DNA from 2 places in the Oceanobacillus sp. FSL K6-0118 genome. Region 1 is predicted to be linked to the other one. Evidence: a T-box and tRNA genes for the amino acid it is inferred to sense, from the RefSeq annotation. Region 1 holds a T-box; the other holds one or more tRNA genes.
What was found. A T-box is a leader RNA that pairs with one kind of tRNA and senses whether it is charged. The one in region 1 lies ahead of leuS (leucine--tRNA ligase), so its partner is inferred to be a tRNA-Leu.
Positions count from the first base shown of each region.

Region 2: it has a tRNA-Leu gene. The T-box ahead of leuS (leucine--tRNA ligase) is inferred to sense a tRNA for this amino acid. The anticodon was not compared.

Region 1 is NZ_JBBOVR010000001.1:2,678,805-2,686,255, reverse strand. Features, by position in the region: gene asnB (asparagine synthase (glutamine-hydrolyzing)) at 1-469, shown strand, start outside; gene MHI02_RS13740 (gamma carbonic anhydrase) at 551-1,066, opposite strand; gene MHI02_RS13735 (tetraprenyl-beta-curcumene synthase family protein) at 1,165-2,241, shown strand; gene MHI02_RS13730 (tRNA (mnm(5)s(2)U34)-methyltransferase) at 2,283-2,849, opposite strand; T-box leader at 3,145-3,364, shown strand; gene leuS (leucine--tRNA ligase) at 3,414-5,834, shown strand; gene MHI02_RS13720 (hypothetical protein) at 5,964-6,719, opposite strand.
Region 2 is NZ_JBBOVR010000001.1:308,516-315,966, forward strand. Features, by position in the region: rRNA gene MHI02_RS01490 (23S ribosomal RNA) at 1-2,134, shown strand, start outside; rRNA gene rrf (5S ribosomal RNA) at 2,236-2,349, shown strand; tRNA gene MHI02_RS01500 (tRNA-Val) at 2,357-2,432, shown strand; tRNA gene MHI02_RS01505 (tRNA-Thr) at 2,434-2,509, shown strand; tRNA gene MHI02_RS01510 (tRNA-Lys) at 2,517-2,592, shown strand; tRNA gene MHI02_RS01515 (tRNA-Leu) at 2,597-2,681, shown strand; tRNA gene MHI02_RS01520 (tRNA-Gly) at 2,697-2,771, shown strand; tRNA gene MHI02_RS01525 (tRNA-Leu) at 2,782-2,870, shown strand; tRNA gene MHI02_RS01530 (tRNA-Arg) at 2,874-2,950, shown strand; tRNA gene MHI02_RS01535 (tRNA-Pro) at 2,958-3,034, shown strand; tRNA gene MHI02_RS01540 (tRNA-Ala) at 3,044-3,119, shown strand; rRNA gene MHI02_RS01545 (16S ribosomal RNA) at 3,257-4,822, shown strand; rRNA gene MHI02_RS01550 (23S ribosomal RNA) at 4,987-7,451, shown strand, end outside.

The sequences.
Region 1 (7,451 bases):
TCTATTAAAAGCAGACAGGGTGACAATGGCTAATTCATTAGAACTACGTGTTCCTTTCTTAGATAAAGAGGTCTTTCGTGTTGCTAGCGGTATACCTGTAGAATTAAAAATTGCAAATGGTACAACAAAGAGCATCCTTAGAGAAGCTGCAAAAGGAATCATTCCTGAACATGTCTTAGATCGTAAAAAATTAGGATTTCCTGTTCCTATTCGCCATTGGCTTAAAAAGGAACTAAATGGCTGGGCAAAACAACTTATTGCCGAAAGTGAAACGGACTATCTTCTTAATAAGAAATATGTACTAGATTTACTTGATTCCCATTGTAAAGGTAATGGGGATTATAGTAGAAAAATCTGGACAGTCCTTATGTTTATGCTATGGCATCAAATATTTGTGGAACATAAATATGATTTTGACAACTTTACAATTGATAAGAATAAGAAAGGCTCTGAGTTAGTAGGAGCATAAATGAAAAACAGGCACTTCTATCAAATGGATAGTAAGTGCCTGTTTTGTAGAAATTGTACCATCTTTTCTTTGAACAACTTTTTAAAGATTGGTGTGGTTTTTATAATATTTTCCTTTATCTACATAAGATTTTCTAACGCGTTCCATCTCTTGGTAATCTTCTTCCGTTAATTTGCGGACAACTTTCGCAGGGCGTCCCATAACGAGAGTATGGGGTGGAATCTTTTTTCCAGGTGGAACAAGGCTACCCGCACCTACAAACGCGCTTTCACCAATTTCTGCTTTATCTAGAATAATAGAACCCATTCCAATTAGAGCATTCTTTCGAACAATAGCGGAATGTAATGTTACTTGATGGCCGACCGTAACATCATCTTCAACAATTAAGGGATTATTAGGGCTCTGATGTAGCATGGATAAATCTTGAATACTTACTCGTTTACCAATATAGGTTGGTGCAACATCTCCCCTGATTACTGTTTTAAACCATATATTAGATTCCTTATCAATTGTAACATCACCAACAATGACAGCATCACTAGCAATAAAAGCTGAATCATGGATGTTTGGTTTACTCCCCATATATTCTCCAATCATAAACTTTCCCCCATAAGTTATTATTTTTATATTGTTTGTCCATGTTGATATAATAAGTATAACAAAGAATGAATGGAAAAGTGAACGGAGGAAATGTAATGTCTCGCATACCAACAAATTCATTAAGATTAATGACCATTGTGTTTCTGAAAATATTTCCAGCTGTAAATACGGAGTTACAAAAATGGGAAGCAAAGGCAGAGCAAATTCCGAATAAAGAGTTAAGAACACAAGCACTTAATAGTATTCATTCTAAACAATTTCATTGCCTTGGCGGAGCGGTTTTTTCTCTTCTTGCTAAAGATAAATGGAGAGAGGCTCTTCGATTTATTGTCGCTTATCAAACCATTAGTGACTACCTTGATAATCTATGTGATCGAAGTACCTCACTTGATCCGAATGATTTTGAACTTTTGCATAAGGCAATGGAAGATGCTTTATCCCCTGAGAATGAGTGTGAGAATTATTATCAATTGCGAAAAGAACAAGATGATGGAAGTTATTTAAAAGACCTTGTGCGTACATGCCAGGATGTTCTGGCTAAAGTAGAAGAGCCTACTTTAATAAATGTACAATTAGAGGAATTGGAGACAATGTATCAAGCATTACAAATACATAAACATGTTAAGGTGAATGAACGTATACCAAGACTTACTACATGGTTTAATGAAAATAGAGAAAAAACACCTACACTAAGGTGGTATGAATTTGCTGCTGCAACAGGTTCAACGTTAGGGATATTTTGCCTTATTTCCTATGCTTTATCAGATTGTATGACAAAGGAATTAGCAGAAGAAATTTATCAAAGTTATTTTCCGTATATGCAAGGGTTACATATTTTATTAGATTATTATATTGATCAAAAGGAAGATCAAGAGGAAGGGGATTTAAACTTTTGTAGTTTTTATGAAAATGAGCAAGAGTTGAAGGAACGTCTTGTATATTTTATAAAACAAACAGATGAAAAAATTCAAACCTTACCTCATTTATCATTCCATAAAATGGTATACCGTGGATTAGTTGGACTCTATTTAGGAGACGATAAGATAAAGACATTGCAAGATGAAGAAAAAATAAAAAAAACATTGTTAGATTATAGCGGAATGACAGCACGGTTCTTTCATTGGAATACAAAAATGTACTATAGATTTAACAAAAATCATCAAGCGGGATAACTAAATGGGGAAATATAGAAAATGAGATGTAACATAACATCTCATTTTTTCTGTATTGCAATAATAAATGGAGGGGAGTTTTTTTGATTAATAAAACCGTATTGTAAAACGTTATATTCTTTCTGATCCAGTCTAATAACGTGTTTCAATATCGCCTCTTTTTCTTCTTTGCCACCGTCATGTCCGTGATAAACGACTAAAACAATAAGACCATTTTGTTTTAAACGATTTAAAATAGTATCAATAGCTGTAATGGTTGATTCTGGTTTTGTTATAATCTTTTTATCACTTCTAGGTAAATAGCCAAGATTAAAAATAGCACCACCTATTGTTTGATTTTCTTCTTTCGATAAATAGTCCTCCAAATTAGCGTGACTATCATGAATAAGGGAGACATTAGAGATTCCATTATTTATTAATGTTTCTCTAGTAGATACAATAGCCTTTTCCTGAATATCGAAAGCAAGGACATGGCCATTTTTTCCAACTATTTCACTCAAAAAAATCGTATCATTTCCATTCCCACATGTTGCGTCAATCACTAATTCGCCAACGTTAACGGATTCTTCTAATAAATGATGAGAAAATTGAAGAACTCCTTTTAACATATAATCACCTCACCGTAACTCATTAATTTCGATTCCTAATAAAAACTACCATATATTTTAGCATAAAAGTATATATTTTGAATGTATTGACAAAGATGGTAGTATTCTTTATAATTTCGATATAATATGACAATAACTAAAAGAGTGTGTTCAAAAAAGAGGATAAAAAGGACCGAGAAGTTCGAGGCGGCGAAGCTTTGAGTACCGGAACGTATGCAATTAATACGTGAGGAACGGAAAAGCAAGCCAACGAAGAAATTCGAAGTGTCATTTTTACCGGACTTTTTGAACTACCTCTAAAAGAAGGATTAGTAGTAACTGTTTTTAAGGCGTAGAGAGGTAGTGGTTGGTGAAAACTATCGCTTAAAACTTTATGAACTCGCCTTCTTTGTTGTGGGTGCGAATGAAGTAGTAGTCCCTGCCGTAACTCTGCGTTAAAGACTAAAGTGAACGTTAAACCATTTATACGTTAATTTGGGTGGTACCGCGGGAAAGCCGAGCTTCTCGTCCCTGATTTAAGGGATGAGTGGCTTTTTTTATTGTATATATAAGGAGGAATGGATTTTGAGTTTTGATCATCGGACCATTGAAAAGAAATGGCAAACCTATTGGGAAGAAAATAAAACATTTAAAACAGATACATATTCTAAAAAAGAAAAGTTTTATGCATTAGATATGTTTCCGTATCCATCGGGAGCTGGACTTCATGTAGGACACCCTGAAGGATATACAGCGACAGACATATTATCACGAATGAAGCGTATGCAAGGGTATGAAGTACTTCATCCGATGGGGTGGGACGCGTTTGGGCTTCCAGCTGAGCAATATGCGATTGACACTGGAAATAGCCCAGCAGAATTCACAGAGAAGAACATTCAAACATTTAAGCGACAAATTCAAGAACTTGGTTTCTCTTATGATTGGGATCGAGAAATTAATACGACAGATCCCAACTATTATAAATGGACTCAGTGGATTTTCCTTAAATTATACGAAAAGGGTCTCGCTTATATCGATGAAGTACCAGTAAACTGGTGTCCAGCTCTAGGAACGGTACTTGCAAATGAAGAAGTGATTGATGGTAAAAGTGAACGAGGTGGACACCCAGTTATTCGTAAGCCGATGAAACAGTGGATGCTTCGAATCACCGCTTATGCTGACCGTTTATTGGAAGACTTGGATGATCTAGATTGGCCGGAAAGTCTAAAAGAAATGCAGCGCAATTGGATTGGAAAATCGGAAGGTGCCGAAGTAACATTTAAGATTGATGGTCATACTGAAAAAGATTTTGTTGTATTTACTACTCGACCGGATACATTGTTCGGAGCAACATATGCTGTACTAGCACCAGAGCATCCATATGTTAAAGAAATCACTACAACCGAACAAAAAGAGCAGGTTGAAGCGTATTTAGAAGAAGTTCAAAAAAAATCAGATTTAGAACGAACAGATTTAGCTAAAGACAAGACTGGTGTTTTTACCGGTGCATATGCGATTAATCCAGTGAATAATAAAAAAATTCCTATATGGGTAGCGGATTATGTATTAATGTCTTATGGTACAGGTGCTATTATGGCGGTTCCAGCTCATGATGAACGAGACTACGATTTTGCCAAAAAATTTGATCTGCCAATAATAGAAGTAGTTGCTGGAGGCGACATCACAAAAGAAGTATACACTGGTGATGGAGAACATGTGAATTCTGATTTCTTGAATGGGTTACATCAAGACGAAGCGATTACAAAAGCAATTGAATGGCTGGAGGAAAATGGTAAAGGTGAAAAGAAAATAACGTATCGTCTACGTGATTGGTTATTTGCTAGACAACGTTACTGGGGTGAACCAATTCCTATTATTCATTGGGAAGATGGGACAACGACAGCTGTTCCGGAAGAAGAATTACCATTGGAATTACCGAAAATGTCCGAAATTAAACCATCAGGAACTGGAGAATCTCCACTTGCTAATAATGAAGAGTGGGTCAATGTAGTTGATCCAGAAACAGGTAAAAAAGGTAGACGTGAAACGAATACAATGCCACAGTGGGCTGGAAGCTCATGGTACTTCTTACGATACATTGACCCTAATAACTCAGAAAAATTAGCTGACTACGAGGCTCTAAAACAATGGATGCCAGTAGATGTTTACATTGGCGGAGCGGAACATGCTGTGCTTCATTTACTATATGCTCGTTTCTGGCATAAATTCCTTTATGATATTGGTGTGGTACCTACTAAAGAACCTTTCCAGAAGTTATATAACCAAGGAATGATCCTTGGTGAAGGAAACGAAAAAATGAGTAAATCAAAAGGAAATGTAGTTAACCCAGATGATATCGTAGGTTCCCATGGAGCAGACACATTAAGATTATATGAAATGTTTATGGGGCCGTTGGATGCTTCTGTAGCGTGGTCTACAAATGGTTTGGATGGAGCAAGACGTTTCTTAGATCGGGTATGGCGTTTATTTGTAAATGATGATGGTACATTATCAGAGAAAATTGTGGATGATGAAAGTAATGTTAACTTAGATAAAGTCTATAATGAAACTGTAAAAAAAGTGACAGTGGACTTTGAAAATTTACATTTTAATACTGCCATTTCACAAATGATGGTTTTCGTTAACGAGGGATATAAAGCGGATAAATTGCCAAAAAAATATGTGGAAGGTTTTATCAAGCTTCTTTCACCAATCGCACCGCATATAACAGAAGAACTATGGGAGAAATTAGGTAATAACGACACTATTGCTTATGCAGAGTGGCCTACCTATGATGAGTCTAAATTGGTAGAGGAAGAGGTAGAGGTCGCACTTCAAGTAATGGGGAAAGTTCGTTCTAAGATCCAAGTTTCTAAAGATATTTCTAAAGATGATCTTGAAAAACAAGCACTTGAAGATGAAACAATCCAAAAATGGCTAGAAGGAAAAACAATTCGAAAAGTAATCGTAGTTCCTGGAAAGCTAGTTAACATTGTAGCTAACTAATAAAATAAAAAGGATTTCTTCCATTTGGGAAGGAATCCTTTTTATTTTTCTTAGTAGGCGGGGAAGTATTTTACATATTTTCCATATAAGTACAATGGAGTATTCGAGCAAAGTTAATCGAACGAAAAGTTAACGATTTGAATCTTTCCATTCCGTTTGTAAGACTACCCATTTTCCGTCAGTATAATACCATAAGGATTCTATTGTACCTAAATGATCTTCGTTAGAAATACCACCTACCTGCTTATAGCTACGTAAACCATAGCCCTTATTATCTGTTAATTTTACAGGCACATAGTAGTCTGGAGTGTTTAATAATAATGATTTAGATTTTTTTAATTTACCGTCTTTACCATATACACCGGACTGAATATAAGCATCTGAACGGTTTTGTAGATTTATTTGTATTGGTTTTGCATTAGGAGTTATTTTAAGATCTGCTTTGTAATCATCTATAAATTTACCAGAAATATATTTAAGTTTAGGAAGCGAAATCTCTAATTGTTTATTGGAAGCAAAGGTATGCAGTTTTTGTTTACCTAGCCCTTTTTTGTTAGAAGAACTCTGGTACAAAATATCTTGCACATTATCATGGTTTGCGTCAATAAACTGAATCTGTGGTTCATAGCCATCGCCATAGTCAACTCTCCATCTTTCGTCATCCTGGTCTTTACTTCTAATTTCGGCCCATATATTATGATAATAGTCTCCATCTTGGGAAAATGGAACTCCCATTAAATCGATATCCTCTAATAGACCATCACCAGTAACATCCGCTTGATATGTGTTTATAAGCACGGCATCCTTTTCTTTTGCTAATCCATTAGCAGTAAAGGTTGGTTGAATGGTTAACATCGTGATTAATACTAACTTTAAGAATGTCATTTCAGTTCTCCTCTTTCTATCATAATTAGGTGAGAGGACCCCATCCTCAAGGAATGTGTAGGGTGTAACTATGAGTACATGGGGGTGAATCGTCTTTTTATATTGATGAACACGGTTGGTGTGGTGATATATTTTTGAAAAATGATCATTGAAAATTAAACATGCTAGGTTGTGGCGAGAATCGTTGATTTGCCACGTAAAATGTTATGTTAGTCAAACATGTCGGCTGAGCCACATAAATGTGTGAAAAGCTGAAAAGTAGTCCCAAAGGCATAAAGATAAGACCAATGGATAGTGAGGGTGGGTGTTTACGGTACACCACTGTGTCAACTACGCTATCGTTTAGTGTTCATTAATGCTTAAAAGTTAGAATCCCCTACTTTAAATCTTTGTCAGCAATTATTGGCAGGAGTATTTATTCTTATATTAGATTGTGCTTAGATTTACAATCCTATACACATGGTCTTTTTATAATATAATTTGTTGTTTTTACCAGTATAAATTTATTCCACCTAAACGAGCGGTAAGACTCCACCTTAAGCTTCTGGGGAACAAAGAAGGTAGATGGGAGATAACTGCCCGTAAAAGTTCGATAAGTACAACTGACTATCAGTGGGGGATGAAGTAAAGCCCTCATTGATGGAAGTTTTCTCTATTGACTTTATTTAAGGGGAATAGTATTATTGTTTTACAGTCACTTTGAGCGACTAAATACTTCATAATAAACAGTAA
Region 2 (7,451 bases), 2.4 Mb from region 1:
CACGTATGTTGAAAAATGCGGGGATGAGGTGTGGGTAGGGGTGAAATGCCAATCGAACACGGAGATAGCTGGTTCTCTCCGAAATAGCTTTAGGGCTAGCCTCAAGATGATGAGTACTGGAGGTAGAGCACTGATTGGACTAGGGGCCCTCATCGGGTTACCGAATTCAGTCAAACTCCGAATGCCAGATACTTAAACTTGGGAGTCAGACTATGGGTGATAAGGTTCATAGTCGAAAGGGAAACAGCCCAGACCACCAGCTAAGGTCCCAAAGTATACGTTAAGTGGAAAAGGATGTGGAGTTGCTTAGACAACCAGGATGTTGGCTTAGAAGCAGCCACCATTTAAAGAGTGCGTAATAGCTCACTGGTCGAGTGACTCTGCGCCGAAAATGTACCGGGGCTAAACGTATCACCGAAGCTGTGGATTGTTCTTACGAACAATGGTAGGAGAGCGTTCTAAGTGCTGTGAAGTCAGACCGTGAGGACTGGTGGAGCGCTTAGAAGTGAGAATGCCGGTATGAGTAGCGAAAAAAGAGTGAGAATCTCTTTCACCGAATGCCTAAGGTTTCCTGAGGAAGGCTCGTCCTCTCAGGGTTAGTCGGGACCTAAGCCGAGGCCGAAAGGCGTAGGCGATGGACAACAGGCAGATATTCCTGTACCACCTCATGACCGTTTGAGCGATGGGGGGACGCAGTAGGATAAGGAATGCGCACGGATGGATGTGTGCGCCCAAGCAGTGAGAAAGTCAGGTAGGCAAATCCGCCTGGCCATTTCAAGCTGTGATGGGGAGGCCTTCTGGCCGAAGTTCCTGATTTCACACTGCCGAGAAAAGCCTCTAGCAAGGTCACAGGTGCCCGTACCGCAAACCGACACAGGTAGGCGAGGAGAGAATCCTAAGGTGAGCGGGAGAACTCTCGTTAAGGAACTCGGCAAAATGACCCCGTAACTTAGGGAGAAGGGGTGCTCTACGGAGTAGAGCCGCAGTGAATAGGCCCAAGCGACTGTTTAGCAAAAACACAGGTCTCTGCGAAGCCGAAAGGCGAAGTATAGGGGCTGACACCTGCCCGGTGCTGGAAGGTTAAGGGGAAGAGTTAGGGCTTTCGCCCGAAGCTTAGAACCGAAGCCCCAGTAAACGGCGGCCGTAACTATAACGGTCCTAAGGTAGCGAAATTCCTTGTCGGGTAAGTTCCGACCCGCACGAAAGGTGCAACGACTTGGGCACTGTCTCAACGAGAGACCCGGTGAAATTATACGATGCGTGAAGATGCGCATTACCCGCGACAGGACGGAAAGACCCCGTGGAGCTTTACTGTAGCCTGATATTGAATGTCTGTGCAGCTTGTACAGGATAGGTGGGAGCCTTAGAAACGTGAGCGCCAGCTTACGTGGAGGCATCCGTGGGATACCACCCTGGCTGTATGGACCTTCTAACCCAGGACCGTGATCCGGTTCGGAGACAGTGTCAGGCGGGCAGTTTGACTGGGGCGGTCGCCTCCCAAAAGGTAACGGAGGCGCCCAAAGGTTCCCTCAGAATGGTTGGAAATCATTCGCAGAGTGTAAAGGCAGAAGGGAGCTTGACTGCGAGACCTACAAGTCGAGCAGGGACGAAAGTCGGGCTTAGTGATCCGGTGGTTCCGCATGGAAGGGCCATCGCTCAACGGATAAAAGCTACCCCGGGGATAACAGGCTTATCTCCCCCAAGAGTTCACATCGACGGGGAGGTTTGGCACCTCGATGTCGGCTCATCGCATCCTGGGGCTGTAGTCGGTCCCAAGGGTTGGGCTGTTCGCCCATTAAAGCGGTACGCGAGCTGGGTTCAGAACGTCGTGAGACAGTTCGGTCCCTATCCGTCGTGGGCGTTGGAAGTTTGAGAGGAGCTGTCCTTAGTACGAGAGGACCGGGATGGACATACCGCTGGTGTACCAGTTGTTCCGCCAGGAGCATAGCTGGGTAGCTACGTATGGAAAGGATAAGTGCTGAAAGCATCTAAGCATGAAGCCCCCCTCAAGATGAGACTTCCCATCATTTTAAATGAGTAAGATCCCTCAGAGACGATGAGGTTAATAGGTTTGAGGTGGAAGCGTGGCGACACGTGGAGCTGACAAATACTAATCGATCGAGGACTTAACTAAATTCTTTCGATGTCTTGATTTACTCTTATTTAGTTTTTAAAAAAAGGCTTGCTTTTTCGACAAGCAATGATATAATATATCTTGTCTTAATTAATTAAATGTCTGGTGACGATGGCGGAGAGGTCACACCTGTTCCCATACCGAACACAGAAGTTAAGCTCTCCAGCGCCGATGGTAGTTGGGGGTTCCCCTGCGAGAGTAGGACGTTGCCAGACTTAATTAGGAGGATTAGCTCAGCTGGGAGAGCACCTGCCTTACAAGCAGGGGGTCACAGGTTCGAGCCCTGTATCCTCCACCATGCCGGCCTAGCTCAATTGGTAGAGCAACTGACTTGTAATCAGTAGGTTGGGGGTTCAAGTCCTCTGGCCGGCACCACTTTTAAGAGCCATTAGCTCAGTCGGTAGAGCATCTGACTTTTAATCAGAGGGTCGAAGGTTCGAATCCTTCATGGCTCACCATTATGCGGGTGTGGCGGAATTGGCAGACGCGCTAGACTTAGGATCTAGTATCTTCGGATGTGGGGGTTCGACTCCCTTCACCCGCACCATAAACATCATTACACGCGGAAGTAGTTCAGTGGTAGAACACCACCTTGCCAAGGTGGGGGTCGCGGGTTCGAATCCCGTCTTCCGCTCCAGACCCTATTTGCCGGGGTGGCGGAACTGGCAGACGCACAGGACTTAAAATCCTGCGGTAGGTGACTACCGTACCGGTTCGATTCCGGTCCTCGGCACCATATGCGCCCGTAGCTCAATTGGATAGAGCGTTTGACTACGGATCAAAAGGTTAGGGGTTCGACTCCTCTCGGGCGCGCCATATAAAACGGGAAGTAGCTCAGCTTGGTAGAGCACATGGTTTGGGACCATGGGGTCGCAGGTTCGAATCCTGTCTTCCCGACCATTATTCAACGGGGCCTTAGCTCAGCTGGGAGAGCGCCTGCTTTGCACGCAGGAGGTCAGCGGTTCGATCCCGCTAGGCTCCACCAACTTTTAATTTGCTCTTTGAAAACTGAACAAAACAACCAGTATGTTAAGATAAAAGAAACTCGTTTTCATTTAAAATAGAAGGTAACACTTCTAAAAGCTAAGAGATAGAATTAATTATGTTAATTCTAAACAAACTTTTTTGGAGAGTTTGATCTTGGCTCAGGACGAACGCTGGCGGCGTGCCTAATACATGCAAGTCGAGCGCGGGAAGCTCTTCTGATCCCTTCGGGGTGAAGAGAGTGGAACGAGCGGCGGACGGGTGAGTAACACGTGGGCAACCTACCTATAAGACTGGGATAACTCGCGGAAACGTGAGCTAATACCGGATAATACTTTTTATTGCATAATAAGAAGTTTGAAAGGCGGCGTAAGCTGTCACTTATAGATGGGCCCGCGGCGCATTAGCTAGTTGGTGAGGTAAAGGCTCACCAAGGCAACGATGCGTAGCCGACCTGAGAGGGTGATCGGCCACACTGGGACTGAGACACGGCCCAGACTCCTACGGGAGGCAGCAGTAGGGAATCTTCCGCAATGGACGAAAGTCTGACGGAGCAACGCCGCGTGAGTGAAGAAGGTTTTCGGATCGTAAAACTCTGTTGTTAGGGAAGAACAAGTCAGGTAGTAACTGACCTGACCTTGACGGTACCTAACCAGAAAGCCACGGCTAACTACGTGCCAGCAGCCGCGGTAATACGTAGGTGGCAAGCGTTGTCCGGATTTATTGGGCGTAAAGCGCTCGCAGGCGGTCTTTTAAGTCTGATGTGAAAGCCCACGGCTTAACCGTGGAGGGTCATTGGAAACTGGAGGACTTGAGTGCAGAAGAGGAGAGTGGAATTCCATGTGTAGCGGTGAAATGCGTAGAGATATGGAGGAACACCAGTGGCGAAGGCGACTCTCTGGTCTGTAACTGACGCTGAGGAGCGAAAGCGTGGGTAGCGAACAGGATTAGATACCCTGGTAGTCCACGCCGTAAACGATGAGTGCTAGGTGTTAGGGGGTTTCCGCCCCTTAGTGCTGAAGTTAACGCATTAAGCACTCCGCCTGGGGAGTACGGCCGCAAGGCTGAAACTCAAAAGAATTGACGGGGACCCGCACAAGCGGTGGAGCATGTGGTTTAATTCGAAGCAACGCGAAGAACCTTACCAGGTCTTGACATCCTTTCGACCTCCCTAGAGATAGGGATTTCCCTTCGGGGACGAAAGTGACAGGTGGTGCATGGTTGTCGTCAGCTCGTGTCGTGAGATGTTGGGTTAAGTCCCGCAACGAGCGCAACCCTTGATCTTAGTTGCCAGCATTAAGTTGGGCACTCTAAGGTGACTGCCGGTGACAAACCGGAGGAAGGTGGGGATGACGTCAAATCATCATGCCCCTTATGACCTGGGCTACACACGTGCTACAATGGATGGTACAAAGGGCAGCGAAACCGCAAGGTCAAGCAAATCCCATAAAACCATTCTCAGTTCGGATTGTAGGCTGCAACTCGCCTACATGAAGCCGGAATCGCTAGTAATCGCGGATCAGCATGCCGCGGTGAATACGTTCCCGGGTCTTGTACACACCGCCCGTCACACCACGAGAGTTGGTAACACCCGAAGTCGGTGAGGTAACCTTTTGGAGCCAGCCGCCGAAGGTGGGACCAATGATTGGGGTGAAGTCGTAACAAGGTAGCCGTATCGGAAGGTGCGGCTGGATCACCTCCTTTCTAAGGATTATTACGGAACATCCAGGTTTGGATGAAGCATACTGTGTTGTTTGGTTCAGTTTTGAGAGAGCAAATCTCTCTGAAACTTTGTACCTTGAAAACTAAATAAGAGTAAACAAGACATCAAATTTTAAAGCGATAAAACGCTTATTCATTGTAAACTTAGTTAAGTGAATAAGGGCGCACGGTGGATGCCTTGGCACTAGGAGCCGATGAAGGACGGGACTAACACCGATATGCCTCGGGGAGTTGTAAGTAAACTTAGATCCGAGGATTTCCGAATGGGGAAACCCACTGTTCGTAATGGAACAGGACTTATGTCTGAATACATAGGGCATAAGAGGCACACCCAGGGAACTGAAACATCTCAGTACCTGGAGGAAGAGAAAGCAAATGCGATTTCCCAAGTAGCGGCGAGCGAAACGGAAACAGCCCAAACCAGAGAGCTTGCTCTCTGGGGTTGTAGGACACTCCACAAGGAGTTACAAAGAAATTCTTTAGATGAATCAACCTGGAAAGGTTAGCCAAAGAGGGTAACAGCCCTGTAATCGAAAAAGAATTTCCTCCGGAGTGGATCCTGAGTACGGCGGAACACGTGGAATTCCGTCGGAATCCGGGAGGACCATCTCCCAAGGCTAAATACTCCCTAGTGACCGATAGTGAACCAGTACCGTGAGGGAAAGGTGAAAAGCACCCCGGGAGGGGAGTGAAAGAGTACCTGAAACCGTGTGCCTACAAGTAGTCGAAGCGCGTTCATGCGTAACGGCGTACCTTTTGTAGAATGGACCGGCGAGTTACGATTGTATGCAAGGTTAAGTGGAAGACACGGAGCCGTAGCGAAAGCGAGTCTGAATAGGGCGATTTAGTATGCGGTCGTAGACCCGAAACCGTGTGATCTACCCATGTCCAGGGTGAAGGTCAGGTAACACTGACTGGAGGCCCGAACCCACGTATGTTGAAAAATGCGGGGATGAGGTGTGGGTAGGGGTGAAATGCCAATCGAACACGGAGATAGCTGGTTCTCTCCGAAATAGCTTTAGGGCTAGCCTCAAGATGATGAGTACTGGAGGTAGAGCACTGATTGGACTAGGGGCCCTCATCGGGTTACCGAATTCAGTCAAACTCCGAATGCCAGATACTTAAACTTGGGAGTCAGACTATGGGTGATAAGGTTCATAGTCGAAAGGGAAACAGCCCAGACCACCAGCTAAGGTCCCAAAGTATACGTTAAGTGGAAAAGGATGTGGAGTTGCTTAGACAACCAGGATGTTGGCTTAGAAGCAGCCACCATTTAAAGAGTGCGTAATAGCTCACTGGTCGAGTGACTCTGCGCCGAAAATGTACCGGGGCTAAACGTATCACCGAAGCTGTGGATTGTTCTTACGAACAATGGTAGGAGAGCGTTCTAAGTGCTGTGAAGTCAGACCGTGAGGACTGGTGGAGCGCTTAGAAGTGAGAATGCCGGTATGAGTAGCGAAAAAAGAGTGAGAATCTCTTTCACCGAATGCCTAAGGTTTCCTGAGGAAGGCTCGTCCTCTCAGGGTTAGTCGGGACCTAAGCCGAGGCCGAAAGGCGTAGGCGATGGACAACAGGCAGATATTCCTGTACCACCTCATGACCGTTTGAGCGATGGGGGGACGCAGTAGGATAAGGAATGCGCACGGATGGATGTGTGCGCCCAAGCAGTGAGAAAGTCAGGTAGGCAAATCCGCCTGGCCATTTCAAGCTGTGATGGGGAGGCCTTCTGGCCGAAGTTCCTGATTTCACACTGCCGAGAAAAGCCTCTAGCAAGGTCACAGGTGCCCGTACCGCAAACCGACACAGGTAGGCGAGGAGAGAATCCTAAGGTGAGCGGGAGAACTCTCGTTAAGGAACTCGGCAAAATGACCCCGTAACTTAGGGAGAAGGGGTGCTCTACGGAGTAGAGCCGCAGTGAATAGGCCCAAGCGACTGTTTAGCAAAAACACAGGTCTCTGCGAAGCCGAAAGGCGAAGTATAGGGGCTGACACCTGCCCGGTGCTGGAAGGTTAAGGGGAAGAGTTAGGGCTTTCGCCCGAAGCTTAGAACCGAAGCCCCAGTAAACGGCGGCCGTAACTATAACGGTCCTAAGGTAGCGAAATTCCTTGTCGGGTAAGTTCCGACCCGCACGAAAGGTGCAACGACTTGGGCACTGTCTCAACGAGAGACCCGGTGAAATTATACGATGCGTGAAGATGCGCATTACCCGCGACAGGACGGAAAGACCCCGTGGAGCTTTACTGTAGCCTGATATTGAATGTCTGTGCAGCTTGTACAGGATAGGTGGGAGCCTTAGAAACGTGAGCGCCAGCTTACGTGGAGGCATCCGTGGGATACCACCCTGGCTGTATGGACCTTCTAACCCAGGACCGTGATCCGGTTCGGAGACAGTGTCAGGCGGGCAGTTTGACTGGGGCGGTCGCCTCCCAAAAGGTAACGGAGGCGCCCAAAGGTTCCCTCAGAATGGTTGGAAATCATTCGCAGAGTGTAAAGGCAGAAGGGAGCTTGACTGCGAGACCTACAAGTCGAGCAGGGACGAAAGTCGGGCTTAGTGATCCGGTGGTTCCGCATGGAAGGGCCATCGCTCAACGGATAAAAGCTACCCCGGGGA